One region of the Dickeya parazeae Ech586 genome, then DNA from elsewhere that is predicted to be linked to it. Evidence: predicted binding sites of a transcription regulator. Region 1 holds the regulator's gene; each other region holds the start of a gene.

Evidence for each region. The regulator CRP, encoded in region 1, controls carbon source genes, mostly activating them, when cyclic AMP is high. The targets are predictions, from matches to a motif close to ATGTGANNNNNNTCACAT.
Region 2: the regulator CRP is predicted to act here: its motif matches at 2,503-2,520, upstream of yrbN (protein YrbN).
Region 3: the regulator CRP is predicted to act here: its motif matches at 2,019-2,036, upstream of msrB (peptide-methionine (R)-S-oxide reductase MsrB).

Annotation. Positions count from the first base shown of each region.
Region 1 is NC_013592.1:4,292,842-4,297,076, forward strand. Features, by position in the region: gene DD586_RS18730 (YheU family protein) at 1-20, shown strand, start outside; gene DD586_RS18735 (phosphoribulokinase) at 195-1,064, shown strand; gene DD586_RS18740 (OsmC family protein) at 1,154-1,561, opposite strand; gene crp (cAMP-activated global transcriptional regulator CRP) at 1,891-2,523, shown strand; gene argD (bifunctional acetylornithine/succinyldiaminopimelate transaminase) at 2,608-3,831, opposite strand; gene DD586_RS18755 (aminodeoxychorismate synthase component II) at 3,965-4,235, opposite strand, start outside.
Region 2 is NC_013592.1:674,171-678,405, reverse strand. Features, by position in the region: gene DD586_RS03075 (luciferase-like monooxygenase) at 1-467, shown strand, start outside; gene DD586_RS03070 (DEAD/DEAH family ATP-dependent RNA helicase) at 550-2,424, opposite strand; gene yrbN (protein YrbN) at 2,437-2,496, opposite strand; gene nlpI (lipoprotein NlpI) at 2,605-3,489, opposite strand; gene pnp (polyribonucleotide nucleotidyltransferase) at 3,617-4,235, opposite strand, start outside.
Region 3 is NC_013592.1:2,448,311-2,452,545, forward strand. Features, by position in the region: gene ansA (asparaginase) at 1-361, shown strand, start outside; gene pncA (bifunctional nicotinamidase/pyrazinamidase) at 416-1,054, shown strand; gene DD586_RS10680 (YeaC family protein) at 1,120-1,395, opposite strand; gene msrB (peptide-methionine (R)-S-oxide reductase MsrB) at 1,480-1,896, opposite strand; gene gapA (glyceraldehyde-3-phosphate dehydrogenase) at 2,246-3,241, shown strand; gene DD586_RS10695 (D-hexose-6-phosphate mutarotase) at 3,408-4,235, shown strand, end outside.

The DNA.
Region 1 (4,235 bases):
ATGAACGGTATCAGCCCTGAATCAATCGCTTAAAAACGTAAATTGCCGTGTCAGTGTGCGATAAACATGCTAACAATGATCAGATCTAACATGGATCAGATATAACATGGCCTGATGGCTCTGCACGGCATAGCCCTTACTCATCGAATGATGACTTCACCGAAGATTGCCCTACACATCGGAGGTTACACACCATGTCGCACCAGCACCCGATTATCGCGGTCACCGGCTCCAGCGGCGCGGGGACCACGACCACCAGCCTGGCGTTTCGCAAGATATTCCAGCAACTGAATCTGCGCGCCGCGCTGGTGGATGGCGACAGTTATCACCGCTATACCCGACCGGAAATGGATATGGCGATCCGCAAGGCACGGGATCTGGGGCGTCACATCAGCTATTTCGGGCCGGAAGCCAACGACTTCTGCCAACTGGAAAACACCTTTATCGAATACGGTCGTAGCGGCACCGGACAGACCCGCAAATACCTGCACACCTATGATGAAGCCATCCCCTACAATCAGGTGCCGGGGACTTTCACGCCCTGGGAGCCGATGCCAGAGCCGACCGACCTGCTGTTCTACGAGGGATTACACGGCGGCGTGGTCACCGCGCAGCATGATGTTGCCCGGCATGTCGACCTGCTGGTCGGTGTGGTGCCGATAGTCAACCTGGAATGGATTCAGAAGCTGGTACGCGACGTTAACGAACGCGGTCACTCCCGCGAGGCGGTGATGGATTCCGTCGTGCGCTCGATGGAAGACTACATCACCCATATTACCCCGCAGTTTTCCCGCACCCACATCAACTTCCAGCGGGTGCCGACGGTTGATACCTCTAACCCGTTCGCCGCCAAAGCCATTCCCTCGATGGACGAAAGTTTCGTGGTGATCCACTTTCAGGGTCTGGACCGCATTGATTACCCCTACCTGCTGGCCATGTTGCAGGGCTCGTTCATTTCCCACATCAATACGCTGGTGGTACCGGGTGGCAAAATGGGGCTGGCGATGGAGTTGATCATGATGCCGCTGGTGCAGCGGTTGATGGAAGGCAATAAAATCGACTGACACCGGCGATAAGAGCGATGATAAGCGCCGATAAACCGGCGCTTAACGACGCGGTGGCCAGGACAGCACACCACCGCGAGCAGAGGTGTTTAATCCAGCGCGATCACTTCATGGCTGTGGGTGATGTTCACGGCTTTTCCCAGCATCAACGCCACAGAGCAGTATTTTTCGGCTGACAGCGACACCGCGCGCTCCACGGCTTTATCGCCCAAGCCCTTGCCGGTGACGATAAAATGCAGGTTGATGGCGGTGAACAGGCGCGGTGCCTCCTCACGGCGTTCAGACGTCAGGCGGACTTCACAATCCACCACGTCATGACGGCCTTTTTGCAGGATAGACACCACATCGATGGCGCTGCATCCGCCTGCGGCCATCAGTACCATTTCCATCGGGCTGGGCGCTTTATCGCCTGCGTTGCCATCCATCAGCAGTTGATGTCCGGAAGCGGATTCACCAAGAAACGTTAACCCTTCAACCCATTTCACCCGCGCCTGCATAATTTTGTCCTCAATCAATTATTTTTGAAATTTTACATCGCTTATGTACAAAAAAGCCTGATAATCAGAGCTTAATCATGCTGAAGCGAGACAACACAAGACACTACACTCAACCTGTGTTACAAACAAAAGCGTAAACCGGCATGTGTTGTTGAGCCGATGCCTGACCCACCACCGGCTTACTGGCGTCATCTGATAGACAGCCTCAGTATATTCCCTGACGTCATTCCGCCAGGACGGAATTGAATTATAACTATGTTATCACGCCGTACAGGGAACTCTGAGCCCTGTGATTTGCGCAGTGAATTAACAACAGAGGATAACAGCGAATGGTTCTCGGCAAACCGCAAACAGACCCGACTCTCGAATGGTTCCTTTCTCATTGCCACATTCACAAGTACCCATCGAAGAGCACCCTAATCCACCAGGGTGAAAAAGCAGAGACGCTTTACTACATCGTGAAAGGCTCGGTTGCCGTGCTGATCAAGGATGAAGAAGGCAAGGAAATGATTCTGTCTTATCTGAATCAGGGCGATTTTATTGGCGAACTTGGCTTGTTTGAAGACGGGCAGGAACGCAGTGCGTGGGTCCGGGCGAAAACAGCCTGTGAAGTTGCTGAAATCTCCTATAAAAAATTCCGCCAGCTCATCCAGGTCAACCCGGACATTCTGATGCGCTTGTCCTCACAGATGGCACGTCGTCTGCAGGTGACCTCGCAAAAAGTCGGCAACCTGGCGTTCCTCGACGTGACGGGCCGCATCGCGCAAACCCTGCTTAATCTGGCCAAACAGCCGGACGCCATGACCCACCCGGATGGTATGCAGATCAAGATCACCCGTCAGGAAATCGGCCAGATCGTCGGCTGTTCCCGCGAAACTGTCGGCCGCATTCTGAAAATGCTGGAAGACCAGAACCTGATCTCCGCCCACGGTAAAACCATCGTGGTATATGGTACTCGCTGATTTATCATCAGCTAGCTTGTAGACGTGAAAAGAGCGTGCCACATGGCACGCTCTTTTCACTTCAGCTAAAGGCGGCAACCGCGATTACGCGCCCTTCACTACCTGCGCCACGGCTTTTTCAAACAGTGCCATCCCCTGGTCGATCTCTTCCGGGGTGATCACCAGCGACGGCACAAAACGGATCACATCCGGCCCTGCCACCAAAATCATCAACCCCAGATCTGCCGATGCCGCCAGAAAATCACGGGCGCGGCCATGCCAGGCCGGTTTTAGCTGTGCGCCCAGCAGCAGGCCCATGCCACGGATTTCATCAAAAATACCGTACTGGGCGTTGATGCGCTCAAGCGCAGACACAAAACGCGCATGGCGATCGACCACGCCGGACAGCACTTCCGGTGTATTGATCACATCCAGCGCCGCTTCCGCCACCGCGCAAGCCAGCGGGTTGCCGCCATAGGTGGTGCCGTGTGTCCCAACCGCCATCACCGACGCAATCTCTTCCGTGGTCAGCATGGCGCTGATCGGGAAACCGCCGCCCAGCGCTTTCGCGGTGGTCAGAATATCCGGCGTGATGCCGTAGTGCATATAAGAGAACAGCTTACCGCTGCGGCCCATACCACACTGTACTTCATCAAACACCAGCAGCGCCTGATACTGATCGCACAGCTCACGCACCCCCTTGAGGAACGCCGGTGTCGCTGGCGTAATACCGCCTTCGCCCTGAATCGGCTCCAACACCACGGCACAGGTGTGGTCATCCATTACTGCTTTGACCGCGTCCAAGTCGTTGAACGGCACGTGCACGATATCCGCCGGTTTCGGGCCGAAGCCATCGGCATATTTCGGCTGACCACCGACCGACACGGTAAACAAGGTGCGACCATGAAACGACTGGTAAAACGAGATTATCTTGGTTTTGTACGGGCTATGACGGGTAATGGCGTAATGCCGTGCCAGTTTGAACGCCGCTTCATTGGCTTCTGCACCGGAGTTGGCGAAAAACACACGATCGGCAAACGTGGCGTTGATCAGTTTGGTCGCCAGACGCAGCGCCGGTTCGTTGGTGAATACGTTGCTGGTGTGCCACAGGGTTTCACCCTGCTCTTTCAACGCCGCCACCAACGCCGGATGGCAATGTCCCAGCGCCGTTACCGCGATGCCGCCGGAGAAATCGATATATTCTTTGCCCTGCTGATCCCAGACACGGCTCCCTTTGCCTTTTACCGGCACAAACTGCGCGGGTGCATAAACCGGAAGAATTACCTTATCGTAAGTATCCCGTGTTACTGCTGCTTTCTCTGTCGCCATTTGCTGCCCCGTTGTCATATCCCGTAGTGTGGAGTGAAGATTTTAAGTGAAAATATAATCAATAAATATGCATAAAAAATCAAAAATAGGCAATCGCTAATCCGATACACCCGTCCTGACCTGCGCTATCCGACTATAAATCAAGGAAATTTTTCAATAGCTGATGCCCTTGCTGGCTGAGGATGCTTTCTGGATGAAACTGCACACCTTCCAGCGGCAACGAGCGATGACGTATCCCCATGATCTCGTCGATATCACCGTCAAACTCAGTCCATGCAGTGACCTCAAAACAGTCAGGCAGCGTATTTTTTTCCAACACCAGCGAATGGTAACGCGTGACAGTGAGCGGGTTTGCCAGCCCGGCGAACACACCGCGCCCGGTATGCCGTACCGGCGAGGTTTTG
Region 2 (4,235 bases), 1.2 Mb from region 1:
CGTTTGCCTTCGCCGCGCATTTCGCACCGGATATGCTGCTACAGGCCTTGCAGCTTTATCGTGACAATTTCCGCCCTTCGGCCCAACTGGAAAAACCCTACGCGATGGTGTGCGTCAATGTTGTCGCCGCTGACAGCGACCGTGACGCCCGTTTCCTGTTTACGTCATTACAGCAGCAGTTTATCAACCTGCGGCGAGGTACGCCGGGGCCGCTGCCCGCACCGGTAGCGTCGATGGAAACGCACTGGTCCGCCGCCGAGCAGTTTGCCGTTGAGCAGACATTGCGGCTGGCTATCGTCGGTGATACCGCTAAAGTGCGTCACGGCCTGCAAACCTTGCTGCGAGAAACCCAGGCGGACGAGCTGATGATCAACGGCCAAATCTTCGATCATCAGGCACGGCTGCGCTCCTTTGAACTGGTCGCGCAACTGCAACCAGATATCGTGCGGGAAGCGCGCATCCAGTAGCCGTCAGATTGATGCCATAAAAAAACCAGCCCGAAGGCTGGTTTTTCACATCAATCGCTGAGGTTATCAGCAACGGACATTATCAGGCATCGTTGAAACGACGCGGTGCGCGCTGACCGTCGCGGTTACCACCACGACGCTCGCCGCCTTCACGACGTTCACCGCTGAACGGACGACCGCGACCGCCACCGGTACGATCGCCAAACCCACGGGCACCACGATCGCTACGCTCACCACCGTCACGGCGCTCACGACGTTCATGCGGCTGTGCCTCACCCATCAGTTGCATGTTCATCGGCTTGTTCAGAATACGCGTACGAGTAAAGTGCGACAGCAGGTCTCCCGGCATACCTTTCGGCAGCTCGATAGTCGAGTGCGAGGCAAACAGCTTGATGTTACCGATGTAACGGCTGCTGATATCGCCTTCGTTGGCAATCGCGCCCACGATATGACGCACTTCTACGCCATCGTCACGGCCCACTTCGATCCGGTACAGATCCATTTCACCTACTTCACGGCGTTCACGACGAGCCGGGCGATCATCACCACGCGGAGCACGATCGTTGCGCTCGCCACGACGTTCGAAACGCTCATCACGATCGCGGAATTCGCGACGCGGACGGCGTTCAACCACCGGATCCGGCGGCAGAATCAGCGGACGTTCACCCTGCGCCATCTTCAACAGTGCGGCGGCCAGTGTTTCGATATCCAGTTCTTCCTGCGGCTGCAGTTTGCCAAGCAGCGCACGGTACATGTCCAGATCGCTGCTTTCCAGTTGCTGCTGCACTTTGGCGGCGAATTTCGCCAGACGACGCTGACCAAGCAGTTCGGCGTTCGGCAATTCCACTTCCGGAATCGTCAGCTTCATGATGCGTTCGATATTACGCAGCAGGCGGCGCTCGCGGTTTTCCACGAACAACAGCGCACGACCGGCACGACCGGCACGACCAGTACGGCCGATACGGTGCACGTAGGATTCGGAATCCATCGGGATATCGTAGTTCACCACCAGGCTGATACGATCAACATCCAGACCACGTGCGGCAACGTCGGTCGCAATCAGGATATCCAGACGACCGTCTTTCAGACGCTCCAGCGTTTGCTCACGCAGCGCCTGGTTCATGTCACCATTCAGCGCAGCGCTGTTATAACCGCTGCGCTCCAGCGCTTCGGCCACTTCCAGCGTAGCATTTTTGGTACGCACGAAAATGATCGCGGCATCAAAGTCTTCAGCTTCCAGGAAACGGATCAGCGCTTCGTTTTTACGCATGCCGTATACCGTCCAGTAACTCTGGCTGATATCCGGACGCGTGGTCACGCTGGACTGAATACGCACTTCCTGCGGATCGTTCATAAAGCGACGAGTGATGCGGCGAATCGCCTCCGGCATAGTAGCGGAGAACAACGCCGTCTGATGCTCAGCCGGGATCTGCGCCATGATGTTTTCCACATCTTCAATGAAGCCCATGCGCAGCATTTCGTCAGCTTCGTCCAGCACCAAACCACTCAGGTTGGACAGGTCCAGCGTACCGCGTTTCAGGTGATCCAGCAGACGTCCCGGCGTACCGACAACCACCTGCGGCCCCTGACGCAATGCGCGCAACTGCACGTCATAACGCTGGCCACCATACAGTGCGACCACATTGACGCCCTGCATGTGTTTGGAAAATTCGTTACAGGCTTCTGCAACCTGCACCGCCAGTTCACGGGTCGGTGCCAGCACCAGCAACTGCGGTGCTTTCAGATCAGCCTTGATATTGTTCAGCAGCGGCAGGGAAAATGCCGCGGTCTTGCCGCTCCCGGTCTGCGCCATACCCAGTACGTCGCGCCCGTTGAGCAGATGAGGAATACATTCCGCCTGAATCGGGGACGGTTTTTCATACCCCATCTCAGACAGTGCATTCAGAATAGGAGCAGACAGCCCCAAGCTAGCAAAAGAGGTTTCAAACTCTGCCATGTAAACTTTGCCTCACTTCAAAATGGCGGCCAGTCTACATAACTTGTCGAGAAAATACTCAATCATTTTCATTGAAAAGTGTGAACCGGCTCAAATTGGATTAAAAAGCGAACAAAAAAGCCTCGCCCGTTAAGGCGATGAAGAAATCATCATGATCTCTGGCTTAAAGGTGTTCGTCAGCTATTGCTGGTCCGATCCTGATAGGTCGTCTTGCTCTTGGCCTAACTGCGCCAATTCCAACAATGCATAGCGGTGCTCAACAAAATTGTGAACATTGTTAGCAACCGTCAGCTTGAACAACGCCTCGGCGATGTTCTTGTCCCCCAGACTTAGGTAGTGCTTACCTAAATAGAAGTCAGTTTCACTGAGATGCTCGGCGAGCGAAGTGTTATCCTTAGCTTCTTCCTGTACGCGCTGCATCAACGCTTTTTCGCTGATGTTGCCCAGGTAGAATTCGACAATCGTCCATCCCCACACACCTTTCTTTGCACCCTCGTAGCGTTCTTTCAACGCCAGTTTGGCCTTCTCGGGATTGATTTCTCTCTCCACCAGATAAAGCCACAGGGAACGGAAAGGATCATTAGGATCGTCGCGATAAAACGCTAGCAGATCATCCTGCGCCAACTGGTAGCGACCGCCGTAGTACAAAGCGATGCCCCGATTCAAACGCGCATAATTGTAAGTTGGATCAAGCTCTAATACAGAATCAAACGCTTCATAGGCAGCATCAAAATTGCCTGCCTGCGTCAAGTAAATGCCGAGATAGTTAAATACCTCCGGCATATCGGGACGGATAGAAAGCGCTTGTGAAAAATCATTTCGCGCCAACGCCCGTAACCCGAGGCTATCATACAGCACTCCGCGCTCATATAACAGCTGTGCTCGCTCATCGGGAGTAATTGCCCGGCTCGCCAGGATTTGCTCCATGCGCGCCAGAATGACTTCCTGCTGCAACGTAGGCTGCAACGGAACCGCCAGCAATGCATCTTTGCGCCAATCCGTGTTGCTGCATCCTGCCAGCATAATTGCTGTCGCAACATAACACCAGCGCAAGAAAGGCTTCATTTCCCACTCCCGAAGACAAACATTTGATGAACATCCTGTCCCCGACTGCTCAGCATAAGGATATCCGTTCCTTATAATACACGCAGCTCCTTCACACTGTAAGGAGCTGCCAATCGATTATCCGTTATTATTCTGCCTCGGAAACCGGTGTAGTTTCCTGAGGTTGAGCCGTTGCTTCTTTTATGCTCAAACGGATACGACCCTGACGGTCCACTTCCAGTACCTTGACCGGTACTTCCTGGCCCATCTGCAGATAGTCGGTCACTTTCTCAACACGCTTGTCGGCGATCTGAGAAATATGTACCAGACCTTCTTTACCGCCACCGATGGCAACAAACGCGCCAAAGTCAACGATACGAGTCACTTTGCCCTGATAGATACGGCCCACTTCAATTTCAGCCGTGATCTCTTCGATACGACGAATCGCGTGTTTGGCTTTTTCGCCGTCGGTCGAGGCGATCTTCACCGTACCGTCATCTTCGATCTCGATAGTCGTACCGGTTTCTTCAGTCAGCGCACGGATAACAGAACCGCCTTTACCGATCACATCTTTGATCTTGTCAGTGCTGATCTTGATGGTGTGAATACGCGGTGCGAATTCGGAGATATCGCCACGCGGCGTGCTGATAGCCTGTTCCATCACACCCAGAATGTGCAAACGCGCACCCTTGGCCTGATTCAGCGCCACCTGCATGATTTCGCGGGTGATACCTTCGATTTTGATGTCCATCTGCAACGCGGTCACG
Region 3 (4,235 bases), 1.8 Mb from region 1:
TATTTCCGCCGATGTAGTGAGTAATTTCCTGCGTCAGCCGGTCAAAGCGCTGATTCTGCGCTCCTATGGTGTCGGTAATGCGCCACAAAGTTCAGGCTTGCTGGATGAACTACGCCGCGCGTCTGAGCGCGGTATCGTGGTGGTTAACCTGACGCAATGTATCTCCGGCCGGGTCAATATGGATGGTTACGCGACTGGTAATGCACTGGCACAAGCAGGCGTTATCAGCGGGTTTGATATGACGGTTGAGGCGGCGCTGACGAAACTGCATTACCTGTTAAGCCGAAACGATCTCTCCCCCGAGCAAATTCGCCAACTCATGCAGCAAAACCTGCGCGGAGAATTAAGCGATAAAGATTAAATCACCTGCAGCCGATGTATTAAGGGTATACAACATCAATGAGAAGAAGAGACGATGAACAGAGCACTCTTGCTGGTGGATATCCAAAATGACTTCTGTGCGGGGGGCGCACTGGCTGTCTCGGATGGGGATAGTGTGGTCGCGATCGCCAATCAGGCTATCGCGGCCTGCAAATCGGCTGGCGTCATGGTGGTAGCCAGTCAGGACTGGCATCCGGCGGATCACCGCAGTTTCGCCATTAACTCCGGTACCCATGTGGGTGAACAAGGCGAACTGGATGGCCTGCCGCAGATTTGGTGGCCAGTGCATTGCGTACAGGGTTCACCGGGTGCCGACCTCCACCCCCGACTGAATCAGCGCGCCATCGACTGGGTGGTGCGTAAGGGAATGCATCCCTTTATCGACAGCTACAGCGCATTTTTCGATAACGGTCACCGTACCCGCACCGACCTGAACGACTGGCTGAAAGCCAGAAACATTACCCGTTTGACCATCATGGGGCTGGCAACTGATTATTGCGTCAAATACACCGTGCTGGATGCGCTAGCGCTGGGGTATCAAACCGAGGTGCTGGCAGACGGCTGCAGAGGCGTTAACCTGCAATCCAACGACAGCCAGCAGGCGATAGACGTGATGGTAAAACACGGTGCCACCCAGGTTTCTCTGGCAACGTTTATTGCGTCACTGGGTTAATAACGCTCTTCTCATCACGCCAGCGCTCAGCGCTGGCGTGCCCAAATCACCGACATGTCTCATGCTTAGTCTTGTGGTTTCAGCGTGGTGATCGTATCACCAGCAAAGCGCTGTTTTAGTTCCTGCTTACTTTTCATTTCGATTTCACCACGGGTGTTGATCGTCATATGGTCAGCCTCGTTGTTATTACGCGCCTGCCATAGCATCACCATCTGTAGTGCATTTTCTTTTTGTTCCGCCGTCAGGGCCACACCATCTGGCCACTTTCCCAGTTCCACCGCGGTAGTCAGACGCTGATAAATCTCCGGCGTCATGCTGTTTATTAAATCGTCTAATTGCATGTTTTTTTCTGCCTGAAGTCAGATTTAGCTGAAACGTTTCAAGTCAATCTATTGGTTTCACGTCAATCTATTGTATTAGCCCAGCTAACCATCCGTCTGCTGACCATTTTCCGCATCAATAAAGCTGAGTGACACAGAATTCACACAATAACGTTCACCGGTCGTCTCCTGTGGACCATCCGGAAAGACATGCCCCAGATGAGCGTCACACTGACCACAACGGATCTCAATACGGTGCATATGATGCGAATGATCATCAAGATAGCGGACGGCCTGCTCATTCACCGGGCGATCAAAACTCGGCCAGCCACAGCCGGAATCATACTTGCTATCGGAATAAAACAACGGCTGATGGCAGCACAGGCAGTGATAAACCCCCGTGCGCTTGTTATGCAACAGCTTGCCGGTATAGGGGCTTTCGGTCCCCCGTTGCTGTGTCACGTGCCGTTGCAGGTCGGTTAACTCATCCAGATTGCGTTGGAAAACAGTTGTCTTGGTCATCAGATGCTCACTGAAACACGATTTTTTCACCAGAATGATGCTGCATAATTCTAACAAAAAGTTAACACCGCCACAGCCTATTTTGGCCTACACTTATCCCCACGCAGTAATGGCACATTTAATTGTGATCACTATCACAATTACACCTATGGCAGGTGTTTCCATGCCTGTGCATTCCTCATATGATTGGGTTATGCCCTTTAGTTAGGCTGATAGCTGTTTATCGTGCAACTGTTGAGCGGACTTTTGACTTACCGCAACGATTGACACGATTCCGCTTGACGCTCAGTAAGGTTTTTGTAATTTTACAACCAACCTTTTATTCACAAACCAATAGCTGGTGGAATATATGACTATCAAAGTAGGTATCAACGGGTTTGGCCGTATTGGCCGTATCGTTTTCCGCGCTGCACAGGAACGCTCTGACATCGAAATCGTTGCCATCAACGATTTGCTGGATGCGGAATACATGGCATACATGCTGAAGTATGACTCCACCCATGGCCGCTTCAAAGGTACTGTTGAAGTTAAAGACGGTCACCTGGTTGTTAACGGCAAAACCATCCGTGTTACCGCTGAGAAAGATCCGGCTAACCTGAAGTGGAACGAAGTTGGTGTTGACGTTGTTGCTGAAGCAACCGGTATCTTCCTGACCGACGAAACCGCGCGTAAACACATCCAGGCTGGCGCTAAAAAAGTGGTTCTGACTGGCCCGTCTAAAGACGACACCCCGATGTTCGTTATGGGGGTTAACCACGCTTCCTACGCTGGTCAGGATATCGTGTCTAACGCGTCTTGTACCACCAACTGCCTGGCACCGCTGGCTAAAGTTATCAACGACAAATTCGGTATCGTTGAAGCGCTGATGACCACTGTTCACGCTACCACTGCTACTCAGAAAACCGTTGACGGCCCGTCTCACAAAGACTGGCGCGGCGGCCGCGGCGCAGCTCAGAACATCATCCCGTCTTCTACCGGTGCAGCTAAAGCTGTAGGTAAAGTTATCCCGGCACTGAACGGTAAACTGACTGGTATGGCGTTCCGTGTACCGACCCCGAACGTATCTGTTGTTGACCTGACTGCCCGTCTGGAAAAACCGGCAACGTACAAAGAAATTTGTGCCGCTATCAAAGCCGCTTCCGAAGGCGAACTGAAAGGCGTTCTGGGTTACACCGAAGATGACGTGGTATCCACCGATTTCAACGGCGAAAAACTGACCTCTGTGTTCGATGCCAAAGCCGGTATCGCACTGAGCGACACCTTCGTGAAACTGGTTTCCTGGTATGACAACGAAACTGGCTACTCTAACAAGGTTCTGGATCTGATCGCTCACATCTCCAAGTAATGTGGCGATGAACAGATGATAAGAGGGCGACGTAAGTCGCCCTTTTTTATTGGGTAGATACCCGTCATACTTCACGTTGCAGGGGCGTTGTTCAACACGGGCGTATTGTCCTAAAACTCGAAGTATTTAGGGTATACAACAAGAACACTAAGGCAAAACCAATACCATGAACGACAACATTTATTCACTTCCCATCAGTCATGCGATCACCACCCACCTGAGCCAACGTCAACTGGGCCAACTGCCGGTGATTGTGGTCGACCATCCGCAGGTTCGTGCCGCCGTTGCCTTGCAGGGTGCTCACCTGCTGAGCTGGCAGCCTACTGGCGAACAGCCGGTGCTATGGTTAAGCGACAACACGCCATTTGAAAACGGTGTGGCCATTCGCGGCGGTGTGCCTATTTGCTTCCCCTGGTTTGGTCCGGCTGCGCAGCCCAATCACGGCTTTGGTCGCCTGCTGGCCTGGGAATTCACCTCGCACAGCGAAGACGCGAATGGCGTGACCCTCGCGTTTACTTTACGTGATTCCGAACAGACACGCGCCACCTGGCCGCATACGTTTACCGTTCTGGCTCGCTTCCATTTGACGGCCCACGAATGCCGCATGGAGCTCGAATGCCACGGTGACTACAGCCTGACCACTGCGCTACATACCTACTTCCAGATTGGCGACATCAGCAAAATTCGGATTAGCGGCCTGGGTGAGACCTTCATCGATAAGGTTAACGACGGTAAAACCGATACCCAGCAAGGCGACCTGACCTTTGCCACCCGTACCGATCGTATCTATACCCATCCGGCATCAGTCAGCCTGATTGAAGACCCGGAACTGAAGCGCACCATTGAAGTGCATCACGCCCATCACAGCGATGTTGTGGCCTGGAACCCAGGAGCAGAGCTGTCTCGCACCATCAGCGATATGACGGATGACGGCTACCAGACCTTTGTTTGTGTCGAAACGGCCCGAGTGACGCAACCGGCTGTGGCAACCACA